DNA from 4 places in the Microbacterium sp. NFH-22A-Y genome. Region 4 is predicted to be linked to each of the others. Evidence: predicted binding sites of a transcription regulator. Region 4 holds the regulator's gene; each other region holds the start of a gene.
What was found. Region 4 encodes HrcA, which represses chaperone genes, less so after heat shock. Its sites were predicted from a motif close to TTNGCACTCGNNNNNNNCGAGTGCNAA; they were not measured.
Positions count from the first base shown of each region.

Region 1: L0965_RS02680 (Hsp20/alpha crystallin family protein) is a predicted target of HrcA. The motif match lies at 2,010-2,036, and genes of this name have one in related genera.
Region 2: groL (chaperonin GroEL) is a predicted target of HrcA. The motif match lies at 3,106-3,132, and genes of this name have one in related genera.
Region 3: groES (co-chaperone GroES) is a predicted target of HrcA. The motif match lies at 2,561-2,587, and genes of this name have one in related genera.

Region 1 is NZ_JACBGF010000001.1:587,942-592,630, reverse strand. It holds gene L0965_RS02690 (DUF4287 domain-containing protein) at 1-288, opposite strand, end outside; gene L0965_RS02685 (DUF2804 domain-containing protein) at 329-1,366, opposite strand; gene L0965_RS02680 (Hsp20/alpha crystallin family protein) at 1,483-1,938, opposite strand; gene L0965_RS02675 (hypothetical protein) at 2,235-3,224, shown strand; gene L0965_RS02670 (L-serine ammonia-lyase, iron-sulfur-dependent, subunit alpha) at 3,311-4,689, opposite strand, start outside.
Region 2 is NZ_JACBGF010000001.1:1,076,689-1,081,377, forward strand. It holds gene L0965_RS05095 (nitroreductase family protein) at 1-300, opposite strand, end outside; gene msrB (peptide-methionine (R)-S-oxide reductase MsrB) at 297-713, opposite strand; gene L0965_RS05105 (DUF2332 domain-containing protein) at 779-1,789, shown strand; gene L0965_RS05110 (DUF3263 domain-containing protein) at 1,798-2,067, shown strand; gene L0965_RS05115 (LytR C-terminal domain-containing protein) at 2,077-2,649, shown strand; gene L0965_RS05120 (cold-shock protein) at 2,797-3,000, shown strand; gene groL (chaperonin GroEL) at 3,169-4,689, shown strand, end outside.
Region 3 is NZ_JACBGF010000002.1:663,520-668,208, forward strand. It holds gene L0965_RS08985 (methyltransferase domain-containing protein) at 1-1,152, opposite strand, end outside; gene L0965_RS08990 (PHB depolymerase family esterase) at 1,176-2,432, opposite strand; gene groES (co-chaperone GroES) at 2,674-2,970, shown strand; gene rarD (EamA family transporter RarD) at 3,169-4,101, shown strand; gene L0965_RS09005 (ABC transporter substrate-binding protein) at 4,283-4,689, shown strand, end outside.
Region 4 is NZ_JACBGF010000003.1:335,560-340,248, forward strand. It holds gene hemW (radical SAM family heme chaperone HemW) at 1-1,081, shown strand, start outside; gene hrcA (heat-inducible transcriptional repressor HrcA) at 1,140-2,177, shown strand; gene dnaJ (molecular chaperone DnaJ) at 2,230-3,342, shown strand; gene L0965_RS12625 (16S rRNA (uracil(1498)-N(3))-methyltransferase) at 3,344-4,096, shown strand; gene L0965_RS12630 (HIT domain-containing protein) at 4,120-4,467, shown strand; gene L0965_RS12635 (PhoH family protein) at 4,418-4,689, shown strand, end outside.

The DNA.
Region 1 (4,689 bases), on a different contig from region 4:
GCGCGCGGGGTTCGTGGCCTTGCCGTCCAGCCACAGCGTGTCGCTCGCATCGCTGTGGGTCGACGCGGTGCCCACATGGGTCGACGCGATCTTCGGGCCCTTCGTGATCACGTGCACGAGAGCCATCGCATGCCCGCGGCCGAGGCCGTACTCGTCGGCGAGCCACGCGACGATCTCCCCGGCCTTCGTGCCGGGGCCGAAGCCCTTCTGCGTCGCCTGCTCCACGAACTGGCGCGGGGTGAGCCCGGTCTTGTCCTCGATGTTGTCGAGATATGCCTGAAACGACATCCGTTTCCCTTCCGGCGGTGCCTCCGCCTCGTGTTCAGCTCTACCAGCGATTGCGGACATCCTCGGCGAAGCCCTCGATGCCGTCGAAGTCGATGACCCCGCCCTCCACGGCGACGCGTCCCGACCACCGGCCGAAGCACTGGTCGGTGCGCGAGGCGACGACCCCGAGGCTGGTCGCCGACCGCTTGTCGAACGCAGGCTCGAACACCGCGTCGAGACCGCCGCCGCGCACCCGCCACGGACGCAGCGGCGTGGCGAGGTCGTAGTCCCAGGCGACGGGGACGGAGATCTTGTGCAGCACGCCGTCGACGACCACGCCGTTCTCGGTCGCCCCCGTCCCATCGGTCCAGCGCCCGCCCACCTGGATGCCGAACGTCCGGCCGTCGGCGAGCAGACCCGACCCGGCACCCCAGTTCCACGCCACGTCGTACGGCCAGCGGCCCCGCCCGTGATCCAGGACCGCCCACGATCCGGCCGGCACGTCGTGATCGATCCCGTCGAGGGTGAGCGTGCCGGATGCCGGCAGCGCGACGTCCTTCACGGTGTACTGGAAGCGCCGGGACGACCACGGCACCACGACGGCGAGCAGGTCATGGCCGGGCGGGCGGGTCACGGTGATGTCGAACGACGCGGCGGGGATCTCCGCGTGCAGCCGCCAGAGCTGCCCGCGCTCGGCGGGCGTGATGGTCGCCGCGAGGTCGCGATGACGGGCGATCGTGATGCCCGTGCCGAGCGAGCCGGGCAGCGACACCTCGCGCGAGGGCAGGACGGTGGCGTTGCGGGACCACGTGCGTCCGGTGGCGCGGTCGCGGATCCACACTTCGTGGACCGCGGCGTAGTCGAGCGACGACACGGTCAGCGACACGATGTGCGTGGGCGTGATGACGTTCCAGTACTCCCACCGCTTGTTGCGACCCCACGACCGCACGAACCGGCCGCGCCCCCGGCCGATGCCGTCGGTGTCGACGAGGGGCCTCCGGCTGAACCCGATCGCGGCCGGGTTCAGCCGGCCGTCGGGGCGCGTGAGGGAGACGGGTGCGGTGAGCTCGCGCTCGTGCGCGGCGGGGAGGTCGGGCATCGGCATCCTTGCTGACGTTCCGGGTCGGGTGCTTCGACACTAGCGCTGTCGACGCGAACCGCCCCGGTCCGAGGCGGACGCGGGGCGGTTCGGGCGGTGGCGCAGGGCGCCGACGGTCACGGCTCGACGGGCTGCGGCTCCTGTGCCGACGCGTGGGCCTGGATCGTGGGCGCGCCGCCGTCGGCGACGACCTGGACCTTGCGCGGCTTGGCCTTCTCGCTCACGGGGATCGTCACGGTCAGCACGCCGTTGCTGTAGGTCGCGGCGATGCCGTCGGTGTCGATGCCCTGGCCGAGGTTGAGCTGACGCAGGAAGCTCGCGGTCTCGCGCTCGCGCGTGATCCACTTCACTCCCTCGCCCTCGGTGAGGGTGCGCTCGGCGCGGATCGTCAGCAGCTGGCCGTCCACGTCGATGTCGACCGAGCCCGGATCGATGCCCGGCAGGTCGGCGCTCAGCACGTAGTGGTCGCCGTCGCGGTAGAGGTCCATCGGCATCCGGCGCGGTCCGCGGCGCGTGTCGAAGAGGCCCGACGCGATGCGGTCGAGGTCACGGAACGGGTCATACGTGGCCATTGTTCTCTCCTGTTCGTGTATGGCTCTGTGAGTTCTGAAAGTTGAGCCTCGTCGACTCAACTAGCTTCAGATTAGCACTCACACCAGGAGAGTGCCAACGGTTCACGCACAGCGAACCCTCCGACCTGCCCGGGCTCAGTTGACGCACGAGCCGGAAACCACGCCACCGTTTCCGGCGTCGGCGCCAACTCGCCGGGCAGCGCCCTCCTCCTCCCCAGACGGCGCACCCGCGCACGTTCTCCACGGGGCCTCGCGGCGCGGCGCGCGACGGCAGCGAATGCGCCCACGCTGAGGGGATGCCGCGCCCACCACGCCCGCTTCCGTCGACTCTGCCCCAGGTCTTCACCGCCGCCGATGCGGCGGCGGCGGGCGTCGCCCGCGGACGACTCGCGGCGCGCGACCTGGACGCACCCTTCCGCGGAGTCCGCCTCCGGCGTGAGGCAGACGACGCGGCGACGCTCGGCGAGGACGCCCCGGACGAGATCGCGCGGCGCGCCATCCTGCGTCGCGTCCGCGCGCACGTGCTGGTGCTTCCGCCCCACGCGTTCTACATCGGAACGACGGCGCTCGCGATCCACGGACTCCCCCTCCTCGACGCGGATGCCGCGGCATCCGGCGACCTCGACGTCGCCGTGCCTGCGCCGCACCGTGCGCTCCGGCGGACGGGCATCGCCGCCGTGCAGGTCGCGCCGATGCTCGTCCACTCCACGGTCCGGGCCGGAATTCCCGTCGCGACGCTCGGCTCCACCTGGGCGATGCTCGCCCGTGAGCACTCGACACGCGATCTGGTGGTCATCGGCGACGCGATCATCCGCGTGCCCCGCGACGGATGGGGGCGGCGTGTGCCCGAACGCCAGCTCGCCAGGCCCGAGAACCTGGGTGCGGCCGTCGCCGCAGGACGCCGACAGGGAATCGGGAAGCTCCGGGCAGCACTCCCCCTGCTGCGCACGGGCAGCATGTCGCCGCTCGAGACCGACTGGCGACTGTCGCTCATCGGGACCGGCCTGCCGGAGCCCGAGCTCGACGTCGAGGTGCGCACCTCGGACGGGCGATTGCTCGGCATCAGCGACGGCGCGTTCCGGGCTCACCAGGTCGCCGTCGAGATCGAGGGTGATCACCACCGCACCTCGCGTCGCCAGTGGGCGCGGGACCTCCAGAAGTACGCCGACTACGCGAACCTCGGCTGGGACGTCGTACGCCTGACCTCCGCGCACATCCGTCAGGATCCGTCCTGCGGCGCGGCACTGGTGCGCGCCGCCCTCGCGCGCCGCGCCGCGCCTGCGTGACCGGCCGCTCGGTGGGCCCGTTCGCTAGAAATGGCAGCACGGTTTGCGGCGCGAGCGCCAACCGAGCCGCGGCTGCGAGCCGGTGCTCAGCACTCCACGACGTTGACGGCGAGACCGCCCTCGCTCGTCTCCTTGTACTTCGTCGACATGTCGATGCCGGTCTGGCGCATCGTTTCGACGACGGCGTCCAGCGGCACGTAGTGGGTGCCGTCGCCGCGCAGCGCGAGACGCGCCGCCGTCACGGCGGTGGAGGCCGCGATGGCGTTGCGCTCGATGCAGGGGATCTGGACGAGCCCGCCGACGGGGTCGCAGGTGAGGCCCAGATGATGCTCCATCGCGATCTCCGCGGCGTTCTCGATCTGACGGTTCGTCCCGCCCATCACGGCCGTCAGCCCGCCGGCCGCCATCGCGCACGCCGAGCCGACCTCGGCCTGGCATCCGCCCTCCGCACCCGAGATCGACGCGTTCGCCTTGAACAGCGAGCCCAGCGCCGTCGCCGTCAGCAGGAACCGACGGATGCCGCGGCGCCGGTTCGCCTCGGCGAGCGCCTCGGCAGAGGCCGCGACCGCCTCCGGCACGGGATCGGTCTCGCCGTGCAGGCCGAGCAGCGCCGAGCCGACCAGCTCCCCGTACGGGGTGACGGCGTTCGCGGCGCCGATCCCCGAGTCGGCGAGGAAGCGCCACCAGTACATCGCGACGGCGGGCAGGATGCCGGCCGCACCGTTGGTCGGCGCCGTCACGACCCGTCCGCCCGCGGCGTTCTCCTCGTTGACGGCGAGGGCGAACGCGCCCAGCCATTCCCCGGGCAGCTCCCGCCCGGACGCGGCGACCTCCTCCAGCTGCGCCCGGATCGCTCCGGCGCGCCGCTTCACCTTGAGCATGCCGGGGAGCACGCCCTCGGCGTGCAGCCCCGCGTCGACGCACGCGGCCATCGCGTCCCAGATCGCGTCGAGGCCGGCGGCGACCTCCTCCTCGGATCGCAGCGCCTCCTCGTTGCGTCGGGCGACCTCCGCGATCGTCAGACCGTACTCGTCGCAGACGTCCAGCAGCTGCGCCGCCGTGGAGAAGGGCAGGGGCGACGATGCCGCGGACACGGCCGCCTCCTCGCCCTCGCGGCGGATGAACCCGCCGCCGATGGAGTAATAGGTGTCCTCGCACACCGCCGCTCCCGCGGCATCCCGCGCGACCAGCGTCATCGCGTTCGGGTGACCGGGAAGGCGCGTGCGCGGCGCGAGCACGATGTCGGCGCGCGCGAACGCGACGGCGAGACGTCCGTCGAGCAGCAGGTCCGCCCCGTCCGTCCAGCCCGACCACGCGCCGCGCACGAGAGCCGGATCGACCGTCTCGGGCTCGTGGCCCTGCAGCCCCGCCACGACGGCGTCGGGTGTGCCGTGACCGATGCCGGTGGCGCCGAGGGAGCCGTACAGCGCGCACTCGACCCGGACGATCCCGGCTCCCGTCGCAG
Region 2 (4,689 bases), on a different contig from region 4:
CTTGTCGCTCTTGCGGTAACTGGCGACGATCGCGAGCACGAGGGGTGCCCGCAACGGCTTCGTCGAGGGCTTGTCGTCGCCCTCGGCCGTCGCGATGGCCGCACCGAGGGCCAGTCGGTCATCGCCGCGCAGCTCGATCACCCGCCACGGGCGCAGAGACGAGTGGTCGGCGACGCGGCCGGCCGCCGACACCAGGGTGAGCAGCTCGGCACGGGTCGGGGCGGCATCCGTCACCTTCGACCACGACCGCCGCCCGCGCACCGCCGCGAGGGCGGGGTAGTCGGTGACCGCGTCGATCACGACGCGTCCGCCTCGCCCTGCGGCGTGAACGAGAGCGACAGCGAGTTCATGCAGTACCGGTCGCCGGTGGGCGTGCCGAAGCCGTCGGGGAAGACGTGGCCCAGGTGGGACCCGCAGTTCGCGCAGCGCACCTCCGTACGCACCATGCCGTGGCTGCGATCCTCGATGAGCTCCACGGCCTCCGGCCGCACCGACTCGTAGAAGCTCGGCCACCCGCAGTGCGAGTCGAACTTCGTGCCGCTCTGGAAGAGCTCGGCGCCGCACGCGGCGCACGTGTAGAGACCCGCGCGGCTCTCGTCGAGGAGCTCGCCGGTCCATGCGCGCTCCGTCCCCGCCTGACGCAGGACGGCGTACTGCTCGGGGGTCAGCTCCGAACGCCACTGCTCGTCGGTCTTGGTGACGTGGTAGGTCATATCTGGCTCCTTAGTCCACCTCCATTCAACCCGACGTCGCGGGGGCGTGCTCCGTCCCGGCGAGAATGGAGCCCGTGGATGCAGAGATCGCCGCGGTCGCGGAACGCTACGCGCGCTTCGCGCGGAAGGAGGCGCCCGGGCGCTCGGCCGTGTACGCCGACTGGGCGGCCGGCGTCGCCGCAGACCGGACGGTGCAGTCCGTCCTGGCGCGGATCGCCCCGATGCACCGTCAGCCGCCGCTCGTCTTCGCCGTCGCGCGCCTGCTGGGCTCCGGCGAGCCGCCCTACGCGGTGTGGCGGGAGTGGCTCCTGCGCCACGCCGACGAGGTCGTCGGGGAGTGCGCCCGCCGGTCGCTCCAGACGAACGAGCCGCTGCGGTGCGCCGCTCTGCTGCCCGCGCTCAGCCTCATCGAGGGGCCGATCGCCCTGCTCGAGATCGGTGCGAGCGCCGGACTCTGCCTCTACCCCGACCGCTATTCCTACCGTTACGCGACCCCGGACGGCGAGATCGCCCTCGACCCCGACGACGGCACGTCGGAGGTGGTCCTGCACAGCGTGCTGCGCGGCCCGCTCGTACCGCCGCTGCGCTCTCCGACGATCGTCTGGCGCGCCGGGATCGATCTCGCACCGCTCGCGCCGACCGATCGCGCGACGGCCGCCTGGCTGACCGGTCTCGTCTGGCCGGGCGAGGAGGGCCGCGTCGAACGCGTCGCCGACGCGCTGCGCATCGCGGCGGCCGACCCGCCGCTGCTCCTCGCCGGCGACGGCTCCGCCCAGCTCGCCCGCGCCGTCGCCGCGGCGCCGCGGGAGGCGACACTCGTCATCCAGACCCCGGGGGTGCTGGCCCACATCCCGTGGGATGCCCGCCACGTCCTCATCGACGACGTGCGCGCTGCGGGACGGTGGATCACCCTCGACGCCCCGACGCTGCATCGCGGCTGGCAGGTGGGAGCGCACGCGCAGGAGCCGTCGTCGGACGGGTTCGCCCTCGCCCTCGACGGGCGCATCGTGGCGATGGCCGATCCGCTCGGCTCCTGGCTGGAGTGGCGCGAGGGGGAAACGTCCTCGCCGCGTTAGCGTGAAGTGTGCCCCTCGCCGACCGTGACCGCCTGCTCCTCGACTTCGAGTCGCGCTGGAGCGGTCACGATGCGGCCAAGGAGGAGGCGATCCGCGCGGAGCTCGGGCTCGCGCCGGCGCGCTACTACCAGCTCCTCGGCCGGGTCGTCGACCAGCCGGATGCGGCGGCCTACGATGCGATGCTCGTGCACCGGCTGCGCCGGTTGCGCGAGGCACGCGAACGCGAGCGCGCAGGCCGCGCCGCCGTTCCCGCGGTTCCCACGGGAACGGGCCGATAGCATTCTGTGGTGCCGAGAACCCCCGCTCACCAGGACCGCTTCGATGATCTGCCCCTCGACGGGGGCCGCATCGGTGCTCATCGCGCCGAGAACCCGCGGATGCGCGGGGGCGTGGTGGTGCTGTGGTCGGCGATCGCGATCGTCGTCCTCGTCGCCGTGGGCATCTTCGGCACGCTGGTCGCGACCGGGCGCGTGACCCTGTTCCCGACGCCGAGCGCGACCCCGACGCCGATCGCGACGGCCGAGCCCGTCGTCGACCCGTCGTTCAAGGTGACCGTGCTCAACGCCACCACGCAGTCGGGGCTCGCCGGCGCGCTCGCCCAGACCATCGTGGCCGCCGGTTGGGCCGCCGACGACGTCACGGCCGGCGATGCCGGCTCGACGGGGTTCCAGACCACCACCGTGTTCTATTCGGATCCCGCCGAGGAGGGCGCCGCCCGCGGCCTCGCGCAGGTCATCGGCGGTGCGACGGTCTCCCTCAGCGACGCCTATGCGGGGCTGGCCGGCGGCGACGGCAGCACGCTGCTGGTCGTCGTGATCGGCGCCGATCGCACGGATGCCGGCGCCACGCCGGCCGGCTGACACCGCGCGGACGCGACCTCCGCGGGGGAGTGTTTCACGCGTGTGAACACTTCGATGCGCGCGTGTCAACAGTTGCCGGATCGGCGTTTTCGCGCCGCGAGCGCTGGTTAGCATTGCGACGTCCCACCGCAGCATCAGGAGATTCGCATGGCCCAGGGTACCGTCAAGTGGTTCAACGCCGAGAAGGGTTTCGGCTTCATCACCGTCACCGATGGCCAGGACGTCTTCGTCCACTACTCCAACATCGACATGTCCGGATTCCGGGTGCTCGAGGAGGGGCAGACGGTCGAGTTCACCGTCGGTGCCGGCCAGAAGGGCCCGCAGGCCGAGTCGGTCCGCGTCGTCGCCTGACCCCGCGTCGACCCTCCTCCCGCGCGCCTTCGGCGGCGGTTCGGCGCGTGTCGCCGCGCCGGGCGTCGGCGGCTTGCACTCGTCATGCCAGAGTGCCAGAATGAGTTAGCACTCCATCCTCGCGAGTGCTAAAGACTCATCCTCACGTCCGGGAGGGACGACACACTTATGGCAAAGATCATCGCTTTCGACGAGGAGGCCCGCCGCGGCCTCGAGCGTGGCCTGAACATCCTGGCCGACGCCGTCAAGGTGACCCTGGGCCCCCGCGGTCGCAACGTCGTGCTCGAGAAGAAGTGGGGCGCCCCCACGATCACGAACGACGGCGTCTCGATCGCCAAGGAGATCGAGCTCGACGACCCGTACGAGAAGATCGGCGCGGAGCTCGTCAAGGAGGTCGCCAAGAAGACGGACGACGTCGCCGGTGACGGCACGACCACCGCGACCGTCCTTGCCCAGGCGCTCGTTCGCGAGGGCCTGCGCAACGTCGCCGCCGGGGCCGACCCCATCTCGCTCAAGAAGGGCATCGAGAAGGCCGTCAAGGCTCTCTCCGACGAGCTGCTCGCATCGGCGAAGGAGGTCGAGACCAAGGAGGAGATCGCCGCCACGGCATCCATCTCCGCCGCCGACCCCGAGATCGGCGCGCTGATCGCCGAGGCCATCGACAAGGTCGGCAAGGAGGGTGTCGTCACCGTCGAGGAGTCGAACACCTTCGGCACCGAGCTCGAGCTCACCGAGGGCATGCGCTTCGACAAGGGCTACATCAACCCCTACTTCGTCACCGACCCGGAGCGTCAGGAAGCGGTGTTCGAGGACCCGTACATCCTCATCGCGAACCAGAAGATCTCCAACATCAAGGACCTGCTGCCGATCGTCGACAAGGTGATCCAGGAGGGCAAGGAGCTCGTCATCATCGCGGAGGACGTCGAGGGTGAGGCCCTCGCGACCCTCGTGCTCAACAAGATCCGCGGCATCTTCAAGTCGGTCGCCGTCAAGGCCCCCGGCTTCGGCGACCGTCGCAAGGCCCAGCTGCAGGACATCGCGATCCTCACCGGCGGCCAGGTCATCACGGAGGAGGTCGGTCTCAAGCTCGAGAACGCCACCACCGACCTGCTCGGCAAGGCGCGCAAGGTCATCGTCACCAAGGACGAGACCACGATCGTCGAGGGTGCCGGCGAGTCCGCGCAGATCGAGGGTCGCGTGACCCAGATCAAGCGCGAGATCGAGAACACCGACAGCGACTACGACCGCGAGAAGCTGCAGGAGCGCCTCGCCAAGCTCGCCGGCGGCGTCGCCGTCATCAAGGCGGGTGCGGCCACCGAGGTGGAGCTCAAGGAGCGCAAGCACCGCATCGAGGACGCCGTCCGCAACGCGAAGGCGGCCGTCGAGGAGGGCATCGTCCCCGGTGGTGGCGTCGCGCTCATCCAGGCCGGCAAGCGTGCGTTCGAGAAGCTCGAGCTCACGGGCGACGAGGCAACCGGTGCGAACATCGTCAAGGTCGCCATCGAGGCCCCGCTGAAGCAGATCGCGCTGAACGCCGGTCTCGAGCCCGGTGTCGTCGCGAACAAGGTGTCGGAGCTGCCCGTCGGCCAGGGCCTGAACGCGGCCACCGGCGAGTACGTCGACATGTTCGCCGCCGGCATCATCGACCCGGCCAAGGTCACGCGCTCGGCGCTGCAGAACGCCGCGTCG
Region 3 (4,689 bases), on a different contig from region 4:
GGTGAGGATGAGGGTGGCCGTGCCGGGGCCGCGCAGCTTCAGCTTCGTGCGGAGTGCGGCCGGATCGACGTCGACGCCCCGCTTCTTGATCTCGAGCGTGCCGATCTCGCGCTCGCGCAGTGCGCGGGCGAGCGCCTTGACATCGGTCGGCAGCTGCTCGCGGACGCGGAAGGTCTGCACGAAGGGGCTCGTGGCCTCGGCATCCGAGGTGAGATAGGCGATGCCCGGGGCGAGCATGCCGGCGTCGAGCCGGCGCGCGACCTCCCCGATGAGCCGGGCACGGATGACGGCGCCCTCGGGCTCGTGGACGAATCTGCCGAGCGGGCGCACTTCGGCGTCGGGCGCGTCCGCGTCGGCCGTCAGTTCGGAGGCGGCGCCCGCGCGGAGGACGAGGGCGGCCCGCCGCACCCCCGGGCGGGCGAGCGCGCCCGTCCAGAGGACGAGCTCGATCGTCGACCCGTCGACGCTGATCCACTGGGCCTCCACTCCGGCGGGATCGTCCGGGATGAGGGCGCGGTCGAAGGCGGGCCCGAGTTTGATGCCCGCGGGCATCCGCGCGGCCAGCGGGAACACCCAGTCCAGCGACGGCGACCAGTCGGCCGCGCCGAGCCGGGCGGTCTCGGCGTGTCCCGCCGTGCGCCGAGCGGGATCGAGCCAGACGGCGTCGATGCCGTCGAGCGGCACCTCCTCGGCGCGGGCGTGGCGCACCGTCGCCGCGTCGCCGAACGGTGCCAGGTTGTAGGCGGCGAGGGCGGCGGTGGTCTCGTCGGCGTCGACGGCCAGCACCTCCAGCCCGATGCCGGCCAGGGCGAGCGCGTCGCCGCCGATGCCGCATCCGAGGTCTGCCACGCGCCGTACGCCCGCATCGCGGAAGCGGCCGGCGTGACGGGCGGCGATCGACAGCCGCGTCGCCTGCTCCAGCCCCGCCCTCGTGAACAGCATGCGGTCGGCGAACTCGCCGAACTTGGCGCGGGCGCGGGTACGCAGCCGCGCCTGGCCGACGGCGGCCGAGACCAGCTCGGGCGACAGCCCCGCGGCGCGCAGCCGTGAGACCGTGCGGGCGACGTCGTCGGCGGAATCGATCGCGCCGAGCTCATCGACCAGCCGCAGACCGTCGGCGGTCAGCAGGGCGGTGAGCTCGGCGCGTTCCATCCGGCCAGCCTATGCGGGTCGGCTCAGCAGCCGGCCACCTTGGTCCACCGCGTCGCCGACACCTGCTGCAGGCTCGTCACGGTCGCATCCCCCTGTCCCAGGTAGTCGAGGCTCCCGACCGCGTAGTACGGGTTGTAGGGGTTGGTGCCGTAGCTCGTGGCGCGGCCCGCCGCCTTGTGGTCCGCGTTGGACGCGGTCACACAGCCCGCCGGCGCGGTCGGCGTCGGCGTGGGCGTCGGAGTGGAGGTAGGGGTGGGCGTGGGCGTGGGCGTCGGAGTGCCCGAGCGGTCGACGCGTCGGTTGTTCTGGAAGAAGAAGCCCGTGACGTAGGCCGGGTAGTCGATGCTGTTCGTCGACACGTACGATCCGCCCGGGCCGCCGCCCGCGGGCCAGTTGTGTCCGAGCCCGGTGTTCTGGATCAGCGAGACACGTGGACCCGCGGCATCCGCGTAGAGCGTGCCCGAGCCCGCGGTGTTCGTTCCGGCGAGACCGGTGAGCGCGAACGTCGAGGTCGACCCGGCGCCGTAGATGCCCGCCATGATCTGCGCGTTCAGCGTGTTGTAGCCGGGAGCGACCGTCGTGTCGTTCGACCCGTAGACCACCGAGGTCAGTTGCGTCGCGAAGGCTCCGGATGCCGAGCCGGCGAACGTCGTGCAGGTGTTCCGGCCCTGGGTCTGCGACACGGCGACGCTGCCGATCTGACCGGACGTGGTGCCGACGGTGGGCCCGGCGTTGATGCCGATGCCCGCGAACACGTCGGGGGCGAGGCAGCCCATCACCATGGTCTCGCCGCCGCCCGACGACAGTCCCGACAGATACACCTGCGCCGCGTCGATGCCCAGGGTGCCGCGTGCGGTGAGGGTGGAGACGAGGGCGAGGAGGTTGTCGTCGTGGCGGGCGGGGGAGGTGCGCGAGTGGTTCGCGTCGTAGTAGTCCCAGCAGCCCAGCACGACGCCGCCGTTGGGGGCGTCGGGCAGGGCGACGACCATGCCGTACCTCTCGGCGGTCGCCGCCCAGTTGCCGGCCGTCTGCAGGGTGGAGGCCGTCTGGACGCAGCCGTGCAGACTGACCATGAGGGCGCGACCGGCGCCGAGCGTCGGCGCGCTCGCCGGCGTGTAGAGGCGCACGTTCATGCCGGCGATCGACTCGGTGGTCCACGACCCGGTCGCCGCCGTGGCGGGTGTCGCCAGCGGCCCGGCGAGCAGTCCGGCGGCCGCGAGTGCGGCGGCCGTCAGCATCGCCGCCACGGCGCGGCGTCGGGGGATGCGGGGGGATGTCATCGGTCTGCTCCGATCCGGCTCCCGCCTTCGACCGGGCACCATTGCCCGGCGGTCCCGGCTCAGGGGAGCCCAGAGCCGATGTTAGGTGAAACATGATTCATGTAACAGGGGGGCTCCGTGTCGCACGGTTGGCACTCGCGTTGCACGAGTGCCAACTCCGCCCTAGACTTCTGTTAGCACTCCACCCCTGTGGGTGCTAACGAGTCTTGAAGCATCACGCCCAGCAAGAAAGAGGTAGACCGTGTCGGTTTCCATCAAGCCGCTCGAGGACCGCATCGTCATCAAGCAGGTCGAGGCTGAGCAGGTCACGTCCAGTGGCCTCGTCATCCCCGACACCGCCAAGGAGAAGCCCCAGGAGGGCGAGGTCGTGGCCGTGGGCCCCGGCCGCATCGACGACAACGGCAACCGCGTCCCGCTCGACGTCGCCGTCGGCGACCGCGTCATCTACAGCAAGTACGGCGGCACCGAGGTGAAGTTCGGCGGCGACGAGTTCCTCGTCCTGTCGGCTCGCGACGTGCTGGCGGTCGTCGTCCGCTGACGATTCGCACAGAAGGGCCCGGATGCCTCGGCATCCGGGCCCTTCTGCATCCCCTCGCGAGCCGCTACACCCCGGTCGAGCCGCCACGGCCCGTCCCGTCCGAAATGTGGCGGCTCGCACAGAACATGGCGGTTCGCGCACGCTGAACGGCAGGATGCCGCGGCATCCGAGTGTCAGGACCGTCGTAGGCTTTGTCTCATGACACCCGCCGACACCGCACGCGAGGAGCGGCTCGGCGGGATCTATGCCTTCGCGGCCTACTTCCTGTGGGGCTTCATGCCCCTCTATTTCCTGACGCTCGCCCCGATCGGGCCGTGGGAGATCGTCGTCTGGCGCATCCTCTTCTCGCTGCTGTTCTGCGCGGTGCTGCTGACGGTCACGCGCACCTGGGGCAAGCTGTTCGCGATCCTGCGCGACCGCCGTCTCGTGTTCTGGACCATCGTGGCGGGTCTGCTGATCTACGTGAACTGGCAGGTCTTCCTCATCGGCATCCTGACCGGGCACGTCATCGAGGGCAGCCTGGGCTACTTCATCAACCCGATCGTGACCGTCCTGCTGGGTGTCATCGTGCTGAAGGAGCGCCTGCGCACCGCGCAGTGGGTCGCCATCGGTTTCGCCGGCCTCGCGGTGATCGTCATCATCGTCGCGTACGGATCCTTCCCCTGGATCGCCCTCACCCTCGCCGCCAGCTTCGGCGCCTACGGGCTCGTCAAGAAGCAGATCGGTCCGCGCGTCGACGCGATCAGCGGTCTCACGCTCGAGTCCCTGTGGCTCACCCCGATCGCGCTCATCCAGCTCGTCGTCGTCGCGAGCACGACCGGTCTCGTCTTCGGCACCCAGGGAGCCGGCCACACCGCGCTGGTCACCCTCGCCGGCGTCGTGACGGCCGTGCCGCTGCTGCTGTTCGCCAGCGGCGCCCGCCGTGCCCCGCTCACCGTCATCGGCCTGCTCCAGTTCGTCGCGCCGATCCTGCAGTTCATCACCGGCGCGTGGATCCTCCAGGAGCCGATGCCGCTGGAGCGGTGGATCGGGTTCGGACTCGTCTGGGTGGCGCTCATCGTTCTCAGCGCCGACTCGCTGATCGCCGGGCGGCGCGCCCGCGGCGCGGCCGACGTCGTCGATCTGGTCTGAGTCCACCGCGCGGCCCACCGCGAGACCCGCCGCGCGGCCCGCCGCGACCGTTATCGCACCGTGACCGTTCCGTTTCACACCGTTAACGCATCGCAACAATCCGGACGCGACCAGGCCGTTAGGTTTGACCCACTGGGGAGGCTCCCGAGCTCGCCCCGTGTCAACCAGATCAAGGAGCAACATGAGCGTCTTCACACGTTCGCGGGCTGGCAAGGTGCTCGGCGGTATCGCCGTGGCCGCCGTCAGCGCCGTTCTGCTCGCCGGCTGTGCCGGCGGCGGCTCGTCTACGCCCAGCGAAAGCAGCGGCCCGGCCGAGGACCTGACCCTCAAGATCGGCAGCGTGCTGCCGCAGACGGGTAGCCTCGCCTTCCTCGGCCCGCCCGAGGAGGCTGGCGTCCTGCTCGCCGTCGACGAGGTGAACAAGGCGGCCAAGGGCATCACGGTCGACTTCACCCCCGGCGACTCCGGCGACGCCGACAACAAGGCCTTCGAGACCACGGTGCCCAAGCTGCAGAGCGCCGGCGTCTCGGCCATGATCGGTGCGGCGGCATCGGGTGTCACGAAGCTGTTCCTCGACTCCAACGTCGC
Region 4 (4,689 bases):
CTTCAACACCTATACGGCCGGCGAGCTGCGCGGGGCACGGCAAGACGCCTACGCCGACGAGGTCCTGCGCGAGATCGCGCTGTCGCGGGAGGTGCTGAGCGCGCGGGGGCCGCTGCGGGCGGCATCCACCGTCTTCTTCGGCGGGGGCACCCCCACCCTGCTGCCCGGAGGCGACCTCGCCCGCATGCTCGACGGCGTCCGCACCGGCTTCGGCCTCGCCGACGGCGCGGAGGTCACCGTCGAGGCCAACCCCGACACCGTCACGGATGCCCTCGCGCGCGAGCTCGCCGCCGCCGGAGTGACGCGGATGTCGATCGGCATGCAGTCCGCCGTGCCGCACGTGCTCGCGGCGCTCGACCGCACGCACGACCCGGCAGGCGTGCGCACCGCCGTCGCGGCGGCGCGCACCGCCGGTCTCGACGTCAGCGTCGACCTCATCTACGGCGCGCCGGGGGAGTCGCTCGACGACTGGCGACGCTCGGTCGAGACGGCCGTCGGGCTCGAGCCCGACCACATCTCCGCATACGCGCTCATCATCGAAGACGGCACCAAACTGGCGCGGCAGATCCGCCGCGGCGATGTCGCGGCCCCCGACGACGACCTGCAGGCCGACATGTACGAGCTGGCGGACGAGGCCTTCGCCGCCGCCGGCTACGACTGGTACGAGGTGTCGAACTGGGCGCGCAGCCCGCAGCAGCGCTCCCGGCACAACCTGGCCTACTGGCGGGGCACCGACTGGTGGGGCTACGGCCCGGGGGCGCACAGCCACGTGGACGGGCTGCGCTGGTGGAACGTCAAGCATCCGGCCGCGTACGCGCAGCGCCTGGCCGCCGACGAGTCGCCCGCGGCGGCGCGCGAGCGCCCGGATGCCGCGGCGCGCCGGCTCGAAGACGTGCTCCTGCGCTCGCGCATCGCGGAGGGGATCGCCGTCTCGGATCTCACCGGCGAGGGCCGTCACGCCATCGCCGCCCTGATCGCCGACGGCCTCATCGACGGCGCCGCCGCGGTGCGCGGACGTGTGGTGCTCACGCGGCGGGGACGCCTTCTCGCCGACGCCGTGGTCCGCGCCCTCACCGTCTGAGGCGGCGCACGCGGTAGGATTGGCACTCGACAACCCGGAGTGCCAACGAGGAGGAGTGATGGTCTCGGAACGCGGCCTGCAGGTCCTCCGCGCGATCGTGCAGGACTACGTCGACACGCACGAGCCGGTCGGGAGCAAGGCGATCGTCGAACGACACCAGTTCGGGGTCTCCGCGGCCACGATCCGAAACGACATGGCGCTGCTCGAAGACGAAGAGCTCATCGCCGCTCCGCACACCTCGTCGGGGCGTGTGCCGACCGACAAGGGCTACCGCGTCTTCGTCGACCACCTCGCGGAGCTGCGTCCCCTCTCGGGCGCGCAGCGCTCGGCGATCTCGTCCTTCCTCAGCGACCCGGGCGATCTCGACGATCTGCTGATGCGGACGGTGCGCGCCCTCACCCAGCTCACCGGACAGGTCGCGATCGTCCAGTACCCCTCGTTCGCGCGGGCGAACGTCTCGCACGTCGAGTTCGTCCACCTCGGAGGCGCGCGGGTGGTCGTCATCGTGGTCACCGACACGGGGCGCGTCTCGCAGCGGGTCGCCTTCCTCGCGGAAGAGCTGAGCGAGCAGTCGGCCGCACAGGTGAAGACCGCGATCGCCCAACTCGTGACCGGGAAGCCCGTCGGAGACGCCGCCGCCGCGATCGCGGAGCTCGCGGCATCCGTGCCCGCCGGAACCCGCATCGACGACGCGCTGCGGGTCGTCGCCCGGATCGTCGGCGAGGAGCTCGACGACTTCCGCCAGGATCGGTTGGTCATGGCCGGCAGCGCGACCCTCGCCCGACGTGAGAGCGACTTCCGCGGCAGCATCTATCCGCTCCTCGAGGCCATCGAGGAGCAGGTCACGCTCCTGCGGCTGATGGGGGAGATGGTCGCCGACGAACACGGTCTCGCCGCGAGCATCGGGCGCGAGAACGCGGCGTTCGGTCTAACGGAGGCCTCGGTCCTGACGAGCGACTACGACACGACCGGAACCCGTGCCCGCGTCGGCCTGCTCGGTCCGACGCGCATGGACTATCCCACCAACCTCGCGGCGGTCCGCGCCGTCGCGCACTATCTGAGCCGGCTCCTCGACGAGGACGACGCGTCCCGCTGAGCGATCCGCTCCCGAACACCCACCCGCGCCCGAGAGGGCAGGAAAGGCGATTGTGGCCGACCACTACGAAGTCCTGGGCGTCTCCCGTGACGCGAGCCCCGAGGAGATCAAGAAGGCGTACCGGCGTCTGGCGCGCGAGCTGCACCCCGACGTGAACCCGGGCGCCGATGCGTCCGAGCGGTTCAAGCTCGTCACGCACGCCTACGACGTGCTGAGCGACCCCGAGCAGCGTCAGCGCTACGACATGGGCGGCGACGGCTCGCCCTTCGGCGGGGGAGCGGGCGCCGGCTTCGGCGGCTTCGGCGACATCTTCGAGACCTTCTTCGGCGGCGGCGGAGCCCGGACCGGACGACCCCGATCGCGCCGGGAGCGGGGCCAGGACGCGCTCGTGCGCGTCACGCTCGATCTCGCCGACGTGGTCTTCGGCACGCACCGCGACATCGAGGTCGACACCGCGGTGCTCTGCGACACCTGCCAGGGCTCGTGCTGCCAGCCCGGCACGCAGCCGACCACCTGCGACATCTGCCACGGCTCCGGCCAGGTGCAGCGGACGGTGCGCAGCCTGCTCGGCAACGTGGTCACGTCGCAGCCGTGCACCACGTGCCAGGGCTACGGCACGACGATCCCCTACCCGTGCGCCACCTGCCAGGGGCAGGGCCGGGTGCGCGCGCGCCGCACGGTGTCGGTCGACATCCCCGGCGGCGTCGAGACCGGCCTGCGCCTGCAGCTGCCCGGGTCCGGCGAGGTCGGTCCCGCGGGCGGACCCAACGGCGACCTCTATCTCGAGGTCACCGTCGCGAACCACGAGGTCTTCAGCCGCGAAGGCGACGATCTGCTCGCCACGCTGGAGGTGTCGATGCCGGACGCGATCCTGGGTACCCGCACCACGATCTCCTCGCTCGACGGCGACGTCGACCTGGAGGTCCGATCGGGGGTGCAGTCCGGCGATGTGCTCACCGTCAAGGGTCGCGGCATCACGCCGCTGCGCGGCGGCACGCGCGGCGATCTGCGCGTCGGCGTGCAGGTCGTCACGCCCACGAAGCTCGACGCCAAGGAACGCGCCCTCATCGAGGACTTCGCCAAGCGGACCAAGGCTCCCGCCCCCCGGCTGGCGCAGTTCCACCAGGGCATGTTCTCCAAGCTCCGCGACCGGTTCCGCGGCTGACATGGCGCTCCACTTCCTCGTCGATGTGCCATCGGTCGACGGTGCCGACGTGTCGACCGCCGACGCCGGCGACGAGGTCGTCATCACGGGCGCGGAGGCGCATCACGCCGCCGTCGTGCGGCGCGTGCGCATCGGCGAGGAGGTGACCGTCGGCGACGGCCGGGGCGTCTGGCTGACCGGCGTCGTCACCGCATCCGCCCCCAAACGGGTCGTGGTGTCGGTGACGTCGCGGTCGCAGCAGGCGGCCGCGAGCCCCCGCATCGTCCTCGCCCAGGCCCTCGCGAAGGGAGACCGCGACGAGCTCGCGGTGCAGGCGGCCACCGAGCTCGGCATCGACGAGGTCGTGCCGTGGCAGGCGGCACGCAGCATCTCGCGCTGGACGGGCGAGAAGGCCGTCAAGGGAGTCGGCCGCTGGCAGAGCATCGTGCGCGAGGCGGCGAAGCAGGCGCACCGCGCCTGGACCCCCACCGTCGGCGCCGTGCTCACGACGCGCGAACTGGCCGCGCGCGCAGACCGGGCGCGCGTGCTCGTGCTGGAGCCGACCGCCCGCACCGCGCTCACCGCCGTTGCGCTGGACGACGTCGCGGAGGTCGTGCTCGTGGTCGGCCCGGAAGGCGGGGTCAGCGCGGAGGAGATCGCCGAGCTCACGGAGGCCGGCGCGATCGCCGTGCGCCTCGGCGATACGGTGCTGCGCACCTCGACGGCCGGGCCCGCCGCCCTGGCTATCGTCAACGCCCGGCTCGGCCGCTGGTGACGGGCGCTGACTACACTCGGAGTATGAGCGAACCGTCCATCTTCACGCGCATCCTGCAGGGGGAGATCCCGGCCGAGATCCTCGCCGAGACCGAGAACGTGTTCGCGATCCGCGACATCGCACCGCAGGCGCCCGTGCATCTGCTGGTCATCCCCAAGTCCGCGGCGCACCGCGACGTGGTCGAGCTCGCGGCATCCGACCCCGCTCTGCTCAGCGAGATGGTGGGCCTCGCCCACACGCTCGCCGCCGAGCACGCCGACGGCGACTTCCGTCTGATCTTCAACACCGGCTCCGGCGCGGGGCAGACGGTGTTCCACGTGCATGCCCACGTCCTCGCCGGTGGACTCGACGAAGGGAGCCTCGGTGGCTGAACCCGCCGACAGCGAACAGGGCGCGGCCGTCGAGCGGATCCTCGCCGACGGCATCGCGATGGTGCAGCTGCTCGGACCGCAGGATCGCCTGCTGCGGGTCGTCGAGCGTGAGCACCCGGATGTCGAGGTGCACGTACGGGGCAACGAGATCACCCTCAGCGGGGATCGGGATGTCGTGGCCCGGGCACGCGCACTCGTCGACGAGCTGATCGCCATGGCGCG